Regions from separate parts of the Oricola thermophila genome, predicted to be linked through region 1. Evidence: predicted binding sites of a transcription regulator. Region 1 holds the regulator's gene; the other holds the start of a gene.
The links. Region 1 encodes HrcA, which represses chaperone genes, less so after heat shock. Its sites were predicted from a motif close to GTTAGCACTCNCNNNNNGNGAGTGCTAAC; they were not measured.

Region 1 (7,854 bases):
TCAGCCGGTCCGGCGTGTAGTGGAACAGCTCGTGGCCGCGGGCCTGCGCCTCCAGGCAGAGGGCGAAGGTGGTGTCGCCGGCGATTTGGATGGTGGAGATGTGGTCCATCTGGACCGCGACCTTGAGAGCCATGGTGTTCCGTTCCTTCGACTGCGCGGGATACTTGGCGACTCCGGCGCGGAAAATCAATCAGGGATATATGCCCGGCACGTGCACCGGCCAGCGGCGCGGCAGCACCGCAACGAGATCGAAGCGCAGCGACAGGCGGCCGTGATCGGGCTGGCGGGACAGCCAGAGATCGGCGGCCGCCTCGATGCGGCGCAATGCGTAGGGCGTCACCGCGTCCATGGCCTCGGCGAGGGTCGGCCGCGCCTTGACCTCGACGATGGCCACGAGATCGCCGCGACGGGCGACGAGATCGATCTCGCCCGACGGCGTGCGGTAGCGGCGGGCCAGGATGCGGAAGCCCTTGAGCCGCAGGGCCCAGGCCGCGAGCCGCTCGCCGCGTTGGCCGCGGGCATAGGCCACGCGGCGCCTTCCCTTAGCCGGTTTACTTCCCGCGCCCATCCTTCAGCTCCAGCAGGCGCGCATAGAGGGCGGATTTCGGCTGGCCGGTGGCGGCGGCGGCCTCGCGGGCGGCCTTCGACACCGGCATGGTCTCGAGCAGGTCGCGCAGCATCGCGTCCGTCCGTTCCGGCGTCCATTCCGTATCGCCGGCCGGGGCGGGGGCGACCAGCAGAACGATCTCGCCACGGACCGTTTCGGAAGCGAAGCGATCCCTCAATTCGCCTGCCGTTCCGGTGCGGATCGTCTCGAAACGCTTGGTCAGCTCGCGGGCGACGCAGACCGGGCGATCCGGGCCCATAACGTCGACGATCGCGGAAAGCGACGCCTGCAGCCGGTTGGGGGACTCGAAGGCGACCAGGGTCGACGGCTCGCGCGCCAGCTCGGCCAGCCGGGCGCGGCGGGCAGATTCCTTTGCCGGCAAAAAGCCCACGAAGCGGAAATCGTCGCTGGGCAGGCCGGAGGCGGACAGCGCGGCCAGCGTCGCCGAGGCGCCGGGCACGGGAATGACGCGAATGCCCTCCGCACGCGCGGCGGAAACAAGGCGGTAGCCGGGATCGGAGACAAGCGGCGTGCCGGCGTCGGAGACGAGGGCGACCGAGCGGCCTTCGGCCAGCGCGGCGACCAGCTTCGGGCCGGCGGCACCGGCATTGTGCTCGTGATAGGCGACCGTCTTCCGGCGGATGCCGTAGCGATCGAGCAGGCGGCGGGTGACCCGGGTGTCCTCGCAGGCAAGCAGGTCCGCGGCGGCCAGCGTCTCCAGCGCGCGGATGGTGATGTCGCCCAGATTGCCGATCGGTGTGGCGACGACGTAGAGGCCGGGTTCCAGCGGCGGGGCGGCGATCTCGTGGCCGCCGACAATGAAGCTGCGGACCGCGCTCATGCCGCCAGCTCCGCGATCAGGGCATCGAGGACGCGACGCCCGGCCGGGGTGGCGCGCAGCCGGCTGTTCGATACCGGCTCGACCAGCCGCTCGCCCTGCAGCATGGCGAGACGGGCCGGATCGAAGGACCGGCCGGACAGCGCCTCGTAGCGGGCAAGATCGATGCCCTCGGCCAGCCGCAGGCCCATCAGCAGCATCTCGTCGCCCTGGGCGGCCGCATCGAGCATCTCCTCATCGACGACGCCATGGCCGGCTTCCGCCACCCTTTCCGCCCAGCGCTCGGGGATGCGCTCCGCTATGGTGACGCGCTTCCTCCCGTCCCCGCCGGCAAAGCGGCCATGGGCGCCCGGACCCGTGCCGACATAGTCGCCATAGCGCCAGTAGGTGAGGTTGTGGCGCGATTCCGCGCCGGGCACGGCATGGTTGGAGATCTCGTAGGCCGGAAGGCCGAGCTCCGCGGTGACGGCATGGGTGAGATCGTAAAGATCGGCGGCAAGATCGGCATCCGGCAGGGCCAGCCTCCCGGCCTCGAACAGGGCGCGGAAGGGCGTGCCCTCCTCCATGGTCAGCTGGTAGAGCGACAGGTGATCGGCGGCGAGGCCGACGGCGCGGCGCAGCTCCGCCTCCCATGCGGCGAGCGCCTGGCCGGGGCGGGCATAGATCAGGTCGAAGGACAGGCGGGGGAAGGTTGCACGGGCCATGTCGATGGCACGGAGCGCCTCCTCCGTGTCATGCAGGCGGCCGAGGAATTTCAGGTCGGCGTCGTTCAGCGCCTGCACGCCCAACGACAGCCGGTTCACGCCCGCGGACCGATAGCCGGCAAAGCGCCCGGCATCGGCGGAGGACGGGTTGGCCTCCATGGTGATCTCGATGCCGGCGGGCAGGCCCCAGAGCGCGTCGGCCGTCTCCAGAAGGGCGGCGACGGTGGCCGGTTCCATCAGCGAGGGCGTGCCGCCGCCGACGAAGACGGATGTCACCTCGCGCGGGCCGGTCCAGCCGCGCATGGTCTCCATCTCGCGGCGGAAGGCGGCGAGGAAGGCCGCCTGGTCGACGCCCGCATGGCGGACATGGGAGTTGAAGTCGCAATAGGGGCACTTGGCCGCGCAGAAGGGCCAGTGGATATAGACGCCGAAGCCCGGCGTGCCGTCGTCGCCGTTCACCGGGGACCGGGCGGGATCACGTGACGCCAAGGCATTCATGCGCGAATTTCCGGAAGGCGCGGGCGCGGTGCGACAGGGCATCCGCATCGCCGGGCTTCCAGCCATGTTTCTGCTCGGCGGTCATCTCGCCGAAGGTGACATCGTGGCCGTCCGGCATGAAGACCGGATCGTAGCCGAAGCCGAGATCGCCACGCGGCGGCCATACCAGCGTGCCCTCGACCTCGCCGCGGAAATACTCGACATGGCCGTCGGGAAAGGCAAGGCAGAGCACGGAGACGAAACGGGCGGTGCGATCCGCAGGCGCGGTGGCACCCCTCTCGGCCAGCTTCTCCTCGACATTGCGCATGGCCATGGCGAAGTCGCGGCTGCCGTCGGGCAGTTGCGCCCAGTCGGCGGTATGGACGCCGGGCGCGCCGTCAAGGGCGTCGACGCACAGGCCGGAATCGTCGGAGAGCGCCGGCAGGCCGGTGGCCTCCATGGCCGCTACGGCCTTGGTGCGGGCATTCTCCTCGAAGGTGGTGCCGTGCTCCGGCGGCTCGGCAAGACCCAGCTCGCCGGCCGAGGTCACGTCGAAACCGAAAGGACCGACGAGATCGCGCATCTCGGCGAGCTTGCCGGCGTTGTGGGTGGCGAGCACGAGCTTGCCGGGTTCGAGCTTGCGGGTCATTCCAGTCCCCAGAGTTTCGGTTCCGCGATCTCGAGGCTGTTGCCCGCGGGATCGCGGAAATAGATCGAACGGGCGCCGTTGGGCCAGCGGAAATCGGCCTCGATCTCCACGCCCGCCGCCTCCAGATGCGCCCGCCAGGCATCGATTTCCACCGGATCGACCCTGAAACAGGCGTGGCCCGGACCATGCGCGCCGTGCGCCGGCACGGGCATTGCCGGGTCGGAGGGCGGGACGGCGGTCCGTTCCGGGTTGAACAGGAGCAGCACGCCCTTTCCGCAGGCGAAGAAGACGTGGCGTCCCTCGACGCGGGCGATGCGATCGAGCCCCATCACGGAGCCGTAGAAGCGCTCGGCGGCCTCAAGGTCGGCCACGTAGAGCGCCGTCTCGAGGATGCCGTCGAGGCGCGGCACGGCTCAGGCCCCGATCGCCTGCTTCTGCAGCTCGACGAGCTGCGCGATCGCCGATTCGGCCTGCGCGAAAAGCATGTCGAACTGCGCGCGGGAAAAGGGCGCGCCCTCGCCGGTGCCCTGGATCTCGACGATGCCGCCAGCACCCGTCATGACGAAGTTGGCGTCGGTCTCGGCCTCGGAATCCTCGGCATAGTCGAGGTCGGTGACGGCTGTGCCCCGGTAGATGCCGCAGGAAATGGCCGCGACGTGATCCCTCAGAACGCGCGTCTTCGACGCCATCTGGCGCTGGTGCATCCAGTCGAGGCAGTCATGCAGCGCGATCCAGCCGCCGGTGATCGAGGCGGTGCGGGTGCCGCCGTCGGCCTGCAACACGTCGCAGTCGATGGTGATCTGGCGCTCGCCGAGCGCCTCGAGATCGACAACGGCGCGCATGGAACGGCCGATCAGGCGCTGGATCTCCAGCGTGCGCCCGCCCTGCTTGCCCGACGCCGCCTCGCGGCGCATGCGGTCTCCGGTGGAACGCGGCAACATGCCGTATTCGGCGGTGACCCAGCCGCGCCCGGTGTTGCGCATCCAGCCGGGCACGCGCTCCTCCAGGCTCGCCGTGCAGAGAACGTGGGTGTCGCCGAACTTGACCAGGCAGGAGCCCTCGGCGTGCTTGGAGACGCCGCGTTCGAAGGAGATGGTGCGCATCTGGTCGGGCATGCGCCCGGACGGTCTGGCCATGGGTAATCCTCGCGATTTTCAACTGCCGGGGTTCTAGAGCAATGGCCGCGACATGCCTAGGACCAATTGTTTTGTTTGCGGATGGACACACTATATACAGGCATGACAAGCGTAACGCCGATGACCAAGATGCTGTCCAATAGCGAAATCAGCTCAGAGCTCGACGAACGGTCGCGCGAGATCTTCCGGCTGATCGTCGAGACCTATCTCGAGGAAGGCGAGCCGCTGGGCTCGCGCAACCTGTCGAAGAAGCTGCCGATGTCGCTGTCGCCGGCATCGGTGCGCAACGTCATGGCCGACCTGGAATCGCTCGGCCTGATCTATTCGCCGCATGTCTCGGCCGGACGGCTGCCGACCGAGCAGGGCCTGCGCTTCTTCGTCGATGCCTTCATGGATATCGGCGAGGTGAGCGAATCCGAGCGCGAGCTCATCGAGTCGCAGATCGCGCGCGACGGCGCCGAGAAGTCGATGGAGAGGCTGCTCACGGACGCCAGCCAGATGCTGTCGGGCCTCTCGCGCGGCGCGGGCCTCGTGCTCGCAACCAAGCGCGAAGGCATACTGAAACACATCGAGTTCATCCGGCTCGAGGAAAACAAGGCCCTGGCCGTGCTGGTGTGGGACAATGGCGACGTGGAGAACCGCGTCATCACGGTGCCCGCCGGGACGACCGCCGCACAGCTGGCGGAGGCGGCGAACTATCTCAACCACTATGGCCGCGACCACAGCCTTTCGGAGGCACGGCAGATCATCGAGCAGCGCCAGGAGGCGCTGCGCTCGGAGGTCGACGCGATCAGCGCGGACCTGATCTCGCGCGGGCTCGCCGTGTGGTCCGGCACCGAGGCCGGCCAACCGGCGCAGCTGATCGTGCGCGGACGCTCCAACCTGATCGAGAACGTGCAGGACAAGGAGCAGATCGAGCGGCTGAAGCTGCTGTTCGACGAGCTGGAGCGGAAGGACGAGATCGTGCGCATGCTGGAGCTCACGGAAGCCGGCTCGGGCGTGAAGATCTTCATCGGCTCGGAAAACCGGCTCTTCTCGCTGTCCGGCTCGTCGCTGGTGGTCGCGCCCTACCGCGATTCCAGCCGCCACGTGGTCGGCGCCATCGGCATCATCGGCCCGACCCGGCTGAACTATGCGCGCATCGTGCCGGTGGTGGACTACACGGCGCAGCTGATCAGCAAGCTGATGGAGAAGGGCTAGGGGAATCCGGCCCCTGCCCTTGATTTTTGCCGACCGAACATCGATATCGCCGTCAAAACATTTCCCTGACAACCATGGACGACATCCAGATGGCTGACGACAACAAGGCGCCTGAAGAGACCGTGCGCAGCACGGCAAATCCGCAGGATCGCGAAGCGCTGAAACGCGCTGCCGACGAAATCCTGAAGAAGGGCAAGACGCCGGAAACGGAAGACAAATCGGCCTGGGCGACGGACGAGGCAAACGACGGGACCTACGGACCCGACGGCACCTCCGGCGAGGAAGCACGCAATATCGAGGACGAGATCGCGGCGATCCAGTCGGAGAATGCCGAGATGAAGGACCGGTTGCTGCGGCTGGCCGCCGACATGGAGAACCTGCGCCGGCGCACCGCACGCGAGGTGCAGGACGCACGCGCCTTCGCGATCTCCAAGTTCGCCGCCGACATGCTGAGCGTCGCCGACAACCTGCGTCGCGCGCTCGAACACGTCACGCAGGAACAGCGCGAGACCGCCGACGAGACGCTGAAGAACCTGCTGGAAGGCGTCGAACTGACCGAGCGCGAGATGCACGCGACCCTGGAGCGCCACGGCGTCAGCAAGCTGGAACCGGAAGGCCAGAAGTTCGACCCCAATTTCCACGAGGCGCTTTTCGAGGTGCCCAATCCGGACGTGCCGAACAACACGGTGGTGCAGGTTGTGCAGGCCGGCTACCAGATTTCCGGCCGCGTGCTGCGACCGGCCAAGGTCGGCGTTGCGAAGGGCGGCCCGAAACAGGCAGCCCCGGAAGCCGAACCCGGCGCGCCGAACCCGGAAGCCGAAAAGGACGCCTGACGAAAGGGGCCGCGCAAGCGGCCCTTTTTCTTGTCAGGCCTTCACAAGGCCGGCATCGATGGCCGCCTGGCGCAGCGAGACCTGCGGGCGCGGACCGATCTGCTGGATGACGACGGCCGCCGCCAGCGAACCGAGATGCGCGCAGTCCTCCAGCGAACGGCCCTGCGTGTAGCCGTAGAGGAAACCCGCGGCGTAGAGATCGCCCGCGCCGGTGGTATCGACGAGCCTTTCGATCGGCATGGCCGAGACGCTGGCCGTCTCGCGCCGGCTCATGGCCGCCGAGCCCTTTTCCGACCGGGTGACGACGGCGAGGCTGCAATCGTCGCGCATGGCCGTGATGGCGGTCTCGAAATCGGCGGTCTGGTAGAGCGACTTCGCCTCGTCCTCGTTGGCGAATACGATGTCGACCGTGCCGGAACGCATCAGGTCGAGGAACTCGTCGCGGTAGCGGTCGACGCAGAAGGGATCGGACAGGGTCATCGACATCTCGCGGCCATGGGCATGGGCGATGTCGGCAGCCTTGCGAATGGCTTCCTTGGCGCGCGGCGGATCCCAGAGATAGCCCTCGAAGAATGTGACCTTCGAGGCCGCGACCTTGTCCTCCTCGATGTCATCGGGGCCAAGCTCGACGCAGGCGCCCAGATAGGTGTTCATGGAGCGCTCGCCGTCCGGCGTGACGAAGATCATGGAACGCGCGGTCGGCGGCGTACCGGCAAGCGGCGCCGTGTCGAAGGCGACGCCCTGAGCGCGAATGTCGTGACGGTAGATGCCGCCCAGGTGATCGTCGGAGACCTTGCCGAAGAAGGCGGCGCTTCCGCCGAGGCTGGCAATGCCCGCCGCCGTGTTGCCGGCCGAGCCGCCGGAGGTTTCGACGGCCGGCCCCATGCGGTCGTAGAGCAGTTCGGCACGCTCGGCGTCGATGAGGTTCATCGCGCCCTTGATGATGCCGTTGTCGTGCAGGAAGTCATCTTCGGCACGCGCGATGATGTCGACAATGGCGTTGCCGATGCACAGGACGTCGAACTCGGACATGGATCCCCCGGAATTGGTGTTTCCGGGCGTTTAACCCGCATGGCCCCGGTTGAGAAGGGCGGGGCGAAGAAAAGCCGCATCTTGCGATTTTCCGAAGAGATCGCCATGTGACCGGCATGATCTACTCGTCCTTCATCCTGGCGCTGCGCTCGCTGACCGATCCGGGCATGCGCCAGACCCTGTGGAAGACGCTGGGACTGACCATCCTGGCACTGATCGGTGCATGGATCGCCATCACGCAGGGCGTCACCCATCTCGCCATTCCCTGGCTCTCCGACCTGCTGCAGCTCGACTACCAGCTGCCCGAATGGACGGGCTGGCTTTCCGTTTTCGCACTGTTCGCCGCCGGTACGGGGCTGGCCGTCGTGCTGGCCTTCC
Region 2 (7,854 bases), 630 kb from region 1:
CGGAATATGGCGAAAAAGGCCGTCATCATGACGCGGCTTTTAGCAATGTGAAGACGCCATGAAAAGGCCCCGACGCTACGCGCCGTCGGCAAAGGTCAGTTCGCGATCGAGACCGGACAGGGGCTGCAGGGCGGAGAGGATCGCACGCGCCTCCTCGGCGTCCCTGCGCATCTGCTCCGTCAGGGCTTCCAGGGTGTCGAATTTCTCCTCGTCGCGCAGGAACGCGCACAGCGCGACCGTGCAGGTCTCGCCATAGATCTCCTCGTCGAATCCGAAGACATGGGTCTCCAGCAGCGCGGCTCCGTCCTCGTCCACGGTCGGCCGGCGCCCGAAGCTGGCCACGCCGTCATGGATCGAACCGTCCGCGCGGATGAACCGGACCGCATAGATGCCGTGGCGAAGCATGACGTCGTCCGGCAGCGCCATGTTCGCGGTGGGAAAACCGAGCGTGCGGCCGAGCTGCTTGCCGCGCACGACCTCGCCGGCCACCCGGTAACGGTAGCCGAGCAGGTCGTTGGCGCCCGCGAGGTCGCCCGAGCCCAGTCGCTCGCGTACCCGGCTCGACGAGACGACCTCGGCGACCTCGTCGCGGAACGCATCGACAAGCGTGACGTGGAAGCCGCGCGTCTCGCCCGCCTCCATCAGGAAGGCCGGACCGCCCTGGCGGTTCCTGCCGAAATGGAAGTCGAAGCCCGTGACGACCTGCCGCGCGGCAAACCCGCCGACCAGGATCTCGTCGACGAACTGGTCGGCCGTCAGCCCGGCAAACTCGCGCGTGAAAGCCAGCTCGACAACACCATCGAAGCCCAGCCGGCCGAGAATGTGGGCCTTCATCGCCGCGGGCGTGATGCGGAACAGGGGACGGTCGGGCTGGAACAGCCGGCGCGGATGCGGCTCGAAGGTCAATACCAGCGCCGGGCAATCATGTTCGCGCGCGAAGCCGAGCGCCGTTTCCAGCACCGTCTGGTGGCCGCGATGCACGCCGTCGAAATTGCCGATGGCGATGACGGCGCCGCGCAGCCGGTCGGGAAGATCCTGCAGGGACGAATATCGAAACGTCACGGCAGCTCCGTTCATGCGAGATTCTTCATCGTGGCGACCGGATGCGCACCGAAACCGTCGAGATGGGCGGCAAGCTTCTCGGGGTCCGGATTGCCCGGCGTCCCGTATTCGCGCGCATGAATGCCGTCGGAAATGAACAGGAGGTCGATGCCGTAATCCATCGCGCCCTTGACGTCCGTGGTCAGGCCGTCACCGATGGCAAGAACGCGGTCGCGCCCGACCTCACGGCCGAGCACCTTGGCCGCGCGTGCCATCGCCTCGCGGTAGATCGGGGCATGCGGCTTTCCGGCGATCAGCGTGCGCCCGCCCATCAGCCCGTAGTCCTTGGCCAGCGCACCGGCGCAGTAGATCAGCCGGTCGCCCCGCTCGACGACAATGTCCGGATTGGCGCAGATGAAAGGCAGGTTGCGGGCGCGCAGGCGCTGCAGCAGTTCCCCGTAATCCGCCGGCGTCTCGGTATTGTCATCGAAAAGCCCGGTGCAGACCACGGCCGATGCCTCGCGCTCCTCGACCAGTTCCACGTCGAGTCCGTCATAGAGCGAGGTATCGCGGTCCGGCCCGATATGGAACACCAAGCGGGCGCCCTCGCTGATCAGCGCGCGCGTCACGTCGCCGGAGGTGACGATGTCGTCATACGCCTCATCCGGCACGCCAAGGCTCGCCAGCTGCTCGGATACCGGTCCGGCGGGCCGGGGCGCGTTGGTGATCAGCACGACCGCCTTGCCCGCCTCCCGGGCCGCGGCGAGCGCCTTCCATGCCGCCGGCCAGGACCGCACGCCGTTGTGGAGCACGCCCCATACGTCGCAAAACACGGCGTCGTAACCGCCGGAAATCTCAGCCAGGTTCGCGATCTGACGTATGTCCAAGGCCCAACATCCCGCTCGTAGTGCGGCGCGCGGCCGCCATTTCCCTTCACCGACGTCAAAGTGCCGGTTCCTGCCGGTCGGATTAGAGCGTTTCGGCCGCAAATGGAAGCCACAGCATCGCCCCGCCGCGCCCCGATTTCGTTAACGGGCGGTGAAAGCGGCACAGCGAATGCGGGTGTCGTCGTGAACCCGAAAAAAAGCAGCCGCTGGTATGCACGATTCTCCGAACGGATGCCGTGACCGATGGAAAGTTTGCGCCAGATAGGATTGTGGGGCGGCGCAAGAAGGACCGTCCAGCGTACCCGCCATGCACTCGGCGGTTACCGGCGAAACGTGGCCGGTGCCACCGCCATGGAATTCGGCATGATCGCTCCGGTCTTCCTGTTCCTCGTCTTCACCATCATCGAGACGTCGGTTTACTACTACAAGCAGAGCCACCTGAAATACGTCCTCAGCCAGGCCGGGCGCGGACTGCAGACCGGAGAAATCCAGAAGAGCGACACGCCGAAGGACGATTTCGATGCCGTCGTATGCGACACGGCGGAGATCGTATTCGACTGCTCCAAGGTCCATCTCGACGTGCGGTCGTTCGCAACCGTTGCCGACGTCACGTTTCCCGATCCCGCATTCGACGAGAACGGCAAGCCGACCAATTTCGTCTTCCAACCGGGGGGAACGTCCCAGATCACGGCGATGCGGGCCTCGGCGACGCACAAGTTCATCACGCCCTTCCTGACCGACATCCTGCAGCCCGACGGCAAGCCGGTCATCCTGGTCGGGTTCTCGATTTTCAAGAACGAGCCGTTCTGAGGTCGCGATGGGCATTCTGCACAAACATTATTGGCCGATCCGGATCTTGCGCATGCAAGCGACGAGGCTTGCCGCCGACCGGCGCGGCGTGGCGGCGACCGAGTTCGTTCTCCTGCTGCCGGTGATCCTGCTGATGTCCTTCGGCCTGGCAGAGGTCTATGTTGAACACGCGACCGAGGACCAGTTCCGCCGATACGTGCACCAGGCCGGAGACCTGCTCGCCCGCGAACCGACGCTGACAACGGCTTCCATCACGACAATCCTCAACGCCGCCGACCAGATGATCGAGGGCTTCGACCCGGACCACAAGATCGACATCCACGTCTCCTCCATCGGCTTCAAGGCGGATGGCACACCGGTCCTGTTGTGGACGCGTTCGGCCGGGGGCGCGCCCCGGGTCTTCGGTGTCGAGGAGGTCACGGGCATGGGCCTGCCGGCAGACACCGTGCTGCGACTGGAGGCGCACATGACCTATTCGAGCCCGTTCAACTTCATCTGGGAATCCGATTCCCGCGAAATCTCGACCGTCGTCTATTTCCGGCCGCGCGAAACGCGCGCGATCGCGATGGACGGCAATGTCTCCGAAACCGATCCCGACTGGGATTACATCCCGCCGGAATGATTGTCCGGGAGGCGCCGACATGAACAAAGACATGAACCGCAACCGACCTGTCCCGACACGCCGAAACAAGCGCCTGCTGGAGCGGCTGCGCGACCTGTTGGACGATGGCCGCGGCGCGATGGCGGTGAATTTTGCCATACTGCTCATTCCGCTGCTCGGCGCGGTGGGCTTCTCCATCGACGGTTCGCGGTTCCTGCTGACGCAGTATCACCTGCAATCGGCGGTCGACGCCGCGGCGCTGGCCGTGGCGACCGTCTACGAGGATCAGGACACGATCGACGCGCTGGCCGAGAAATTCGTCGAACAGAATTTCACGCTCGACGATGCCGCCCTGACCTCGGTTTCCACCAGCACTTCCGGCGACGAGATCACCGTGAACGGCCAGGCCTCGATGGAGACGCTGTTCATGTCGATCTTCGCGGTCACGGAAGTCGAGGTGGCGGTGACGACGACCGTGAAGCGCGCCGGCGGCGGCCTGCTCGTCAGCCTGGTGCTCGACAATACCGGTTCGATGTGGAGCGGTTCGAAGATCGAGGCCCTGCGCAGCGCCTCGGACATCCTGGTCGACGCGGTCTTCGACGGCGAAAGCGACCCGGAGGATCTCCGCGTCGCCATCGTGCCCTATGCATCCGTGGTCAATCCGGGCGAGGAGGCGGAATCGATCGTGGATCCCTCCCACCCCTATGGCGAGCGCGACCCGGACGACAAGACCAAGTGGAAGGGTTGCGTGCTGGAACGCAGCGGCGCCAACTCGATCGCCGACACCGGACCAGACGTCGAGAAGTGGCAGCCGTTCTGGTATCCGGATGACGACGACAACGATTACGACCTCGACGACCCGGACTCGATCATCCCCGGCGGCGAGCGCGATTCCAACGGCATCACCGGCCCGAATATCGGCTGCCCGACCCCGATCACACCCCTGACCAATTCCTACGCCACCGTCTCGGCGGCCGTCGACGCGCTGACGGCCTGGAACCGCGGCGGCACCCTCGGCGACATCGGCATGGCCTGGGGTATCCGCACGCTATCGCCCGGCGAGCCGTTCGACGAAAGCACGGAGATCGACCCGAAGACAGGGGCGACGCTGTGGGACAGCCCACGCTGGCGCAAGGCGATCATGATCATGACCGATGGCGACAACCTGTTCTACGACCTGCCCGGCGATGCCGGGCCGAACAAGGCCCACCCCGGCGCTTCCGACTATACCGGCTACGGCCGACTCGGCGAGGCGCAGGCCAACGAGATATTCCACACGACGAACAAGAACACGGCCAAGGGAATCGTCGACCAGCGGCTGAAGACGCTGTGCACGACGGCGAAAAACCAGGACATAATCGTCTACACGGTGACCTTCGGATCCAGCCCGAGCTCGAGTACGAAAACGCTGTTCCAGGACTGCGCCACCGATCCCGGCAAGTACTACCATGCGCCCGGCAGGGCGACGCTGGAGAGCGCCTTCGGTGCCATCGGCGCCGAGCTGTCCAAGCTGCGCATCGTCAAGTAGCGGCCTGCGGTCGCCGCCCGGATCGGTGGCGGCCGCGTTTACCATGTTCTCCGCATGGCCGGCCCATCCTTGACTCGGCCTGTCGGCGTCACTATGTCCTCCCCGCTAGCACTCGACAGGAGCGAGTGCTAATAGATTTCACGCCAACATTTACAAGGTACAGGTCAATGGCAGAGATGAAATTCCGTCCGTTGCACGACCGCGTCGTCGTGCGCCGCGTCGAATCCGAGGAAAAGACCGCAGGCGGCATCATCATCCCGGATACCGCAAAAGAGAAGCCGTCGGAAGGCGAAGTTGTCGCCGTCGGTCCGGGCGCGCGCGACGAGAACGGCAAGCTGGTCGAACTCGACGTCAAGGTCGGCGACCGCATCCTGTTCGGCAAGTGGTCGGGCACGGAAGTCAAGATCAACGGCGAAGACCTTCTGATCATGAAGGAAGCCGACATCATGGGAATCGTCGGCTGAGGCCGGAACCCGTCATCCTTTCCAGTAAGTTCTGATTGGGCGAAAAGCCCGGGAGTTATCCAACCATGTCAGCCAAAGAAGTCAAATTCGGCCGTACCGCGCGCGAGCGCATGCTGGACGGCGTCAACATCCTCGCCGACGCGGTGAAGGTCACGCTCGGCCCCAAGGGCCGCAACGTCGTCATCGACAAGTCCTTCGGCGCGCCGCGCATCACCAAGGACGGCGTTTCCGTCGCCAAGGAAATCGAGCTCGAGGACAAGTTCGAGAACATGGGCGCGCAGATGCTGCGCGAGGTCGCTTCCAAGACCAACGACATCGCCGGTGACGGCACCACCACCGCGACCGTTCTCGCCCAGTCCATCGTCCAGGAAGGCCACAAGGCCGTTGCCGCCGGCATGAACCCGATGGACCTGAAGCGCGGCATCGACCTCGCCGTTTCGGAAGTCGTCGCCGAGCTGCAGAAGAAGGCAACCAAGATCAAGACCTCCGAGGAAGTCGCCCAGGTCGGCACCATCTCGGCCAACGGCGAGAGCGAAATCGGTTCGATGATCGCCGAGGCGATGCAGAAGGTCGGCAACGAGGGCGTCATCACCGTCGAGGAGGCCAAGACCGCCGAGACCGAGCTGGAAGTCGTCGAGGGCATGCAGTTCGACCGCGGCTACCTCTCGCCCTACTTCGTGACCAATCCGGAAAAGATGGTCGCAGAGCTCGAAGACCCGTACATCCTGCTGCACGAGAAGAAGCTTTCCAACCTGCAGGCCATGCTGCCGGTTCTCGAATCCGTCGTGCAGTCCTCGCGTCCGCTGCTCATCATCGCTGAAGATGTCGAGGGCGAGGCCCTGGCCACGCTCGTCGTCAACAAGCTGCGCGGCGGCCTGAAGATCGCTGCCGTCAAGGCTCCGGGCTTCGGCGACCGTCGCAAGGCCATGCTCGAGGACATCGCCATCCTCACCGGCGGCCAGGTGATCTCCGAGGATCTCGGCATCAAGCTCGAGAACGTCACGCTCGACATGCTCGGCACGGCCAAGAAGGTCTCCATCACCAAGGAAGAGACCACGATCGTGGACGGCGCCGGCGAGAAGTCCGACATCGAGGGCCGCGTCAACCAGATCAAGGCCCAGATCGAGGAGACCACCTCCGACTACGACCGCGAGAAGCTGCAGGAGCGCCTTGCCAAGCTCGCCGGCGGCGTCGCGGTGATCCGCGTCGGCGGTGCGACCGAGGTCGAGGTGAAGGAGCGCAAGGACCGCGTCGACGACGCCCTGAACGCGACCCGCGCGGCCGTCGAGGAAGGCATCGTCCCGGGCGGCGGCACCGCGCTGCTGCGCGCATCGGGTGCGCTGTCGGTCAAGGGCGCGAATGCCGACCAGGACGCCGGCATCAACATCGTCCGCCGCGCACTGCAGGCTCCGGCTCGCCAGATCGCGACCAACGCGGGCGAGGAAGCCTCCATCGTCGCCGGCAAGATCCTCGACCAGGCGTCGGACACCTACGGCTTCAACGCCCAGACCGGCGAATATGGCGACATGATCAAGATGGGCATCGTCGACCCGGTGAAGGTCGTGCGCACGGCCCTGCAGGATGCAGCCTCGGTTGCCGGCCTGCTGATCACGACCGAAGCCATGATCGCGGAGCTTCCGAAGAAGGAATCCGCTGCCCCGGCAATGCCCGACATGGGCGGCATGGGCGGCATGATGTAAGCCTCGCGCTTGGCATCAGCCATTCTTTCGGGAAGGCCGGGCAATCGCCCGGCCTTTTCCTTTTCGCGCGAACCGCCGCCCGGCAGCGCCCTATCCACACTTTTCCCCAGATGCACGCCCGGCGTCACACAACGTTCATCGAAACGTCAAGATAAGTTCAACGGACTCTCCTAGCCCCTGCCGAAGCGTTCCAATCGTGGAACGTCCTCAGGAGGGAACAACATGATCCGTCACATGCTCGCAGCAGGCATATTGCTGTCTTCTTCCGTTTCCGTCTTCGCGGAAACCGAGATCGAATGGTGGCACGGAATGGGCGGCCATCTCGGCGATGTCGTCAACCGGATCGCCGAGGGCTTCAACGAAAGCCAGGACGAGTACAAGATCACCCCCGTCTTCAAGGGTTCCTACGAGGAAACCCTGACGGCCGCCATCGCGGCATTCCGCGCCGGCGAACAGCCCAACATCGTCCAGGTATTCGACGCCGGTGCCGCGACCGTAATCGGCGCCAAAGGCGCGACCGTACCGGTCCAGGACCTTCTCCAGGCAAACGGTGTCAACTTCGACATCGAGGACTACATCCCGGGCGTCCGCTACTTCTACGCCGATGCCGACGGCAAGATGATCGGCATGCCGTTCAACTCGTCGTCGCCGGTCATGTACTACAATGCCGACGCCTTCAAGAAAGCCGGCGTCCAAGTGCCGGAAACCTACGAGGAATTCGAGGAGATCGCGCCGAAGCTCAAGGAAGCCGGCTATATCCCGCTCGTCCAGACGCACCTGCCCTGGGAATTCGTCGAGAACTTCCACTCGCGCCACAACCTGC

Region 2: a site for HrcA is predicted at 4,972-5,000, ahead of groES (co-chaperone GroES). Genes of this name have one in related genera too.

What each region holds. Positions count from the first base shown of each region.
Region 1 is NZ_CP054836.1:3,228,953-3,236,806, forward strand. Features, by position in the region: gene gshB (glutathione synthase) at 1-133, opposite strand, end outside; gene HTY61_RS15520 (YraN family protein) at 191-568, opposite strand; gene rsmI (16S rRNA (cytidine(1402)-2'-O)-methyltransferase) at 552-1,448, opposite strand; gene hemW (radical SAM family heme chaperone HemW) at 1,445-2,647, opposite strand; gene rdgB (RdgB/HAM1 family non-canonical purine NTP pyrophosphatase) at 2,625-3,275, opposite strand; gene HTY61_RS15540 (VOC family protein) at 3,272-3,685, opposite strand; gene rph (ribonuclease PH) at 3,689-4,411, opposite strand; gene hrcA (heat-inducible transcriptional repressor HrcA) at 4,514-5,611, shown strand; gene grpE (nucleotide exchange factor GrpE) at 5,701-6,444, shown strand; gene HTY61_RS15560 (adenosine kinase) at 6,478-7,476, opposite strand; gene HTY61_RS15565 (sulfate transporter family protein) at 7,593-7,854, shown strand, end outside.
Region 2 is NZ_CP054836.1:2,598,918-2,606,771, forward strand. Features, by position in the region: gene HTY61_RS12495 (bifunctional riboflavin kinase/FAD synthetase) at 76-1,077, opposite strand; gene HTY61_RS12500 (TIGR01459 family HAD-type hydrolase) at 1,074-1,928, opposite strand; gene HTY61_RS12505 (TadE/TadG family type IV pilus assembly protein) at 2,172-2,738, shown strand; gene HTY61_RS12510 (TadE/TadG family type IV pilus assembly protein) at 2,791-3,360, shown strand; gene HTY61_RS12515 (TadE/TadG family type IV pilus assembly protein) at 3,380-4,867, shown strand; gene groES (co-chaperone GroES) at 5,035-5,331, shown strand; gene groL (chaperonin GroEL) at 5,397-7,031, shown strand; gene HTY61_RS12530 (extracellular solute-binding protein) at 7,254-7,854, shown strand, end outside.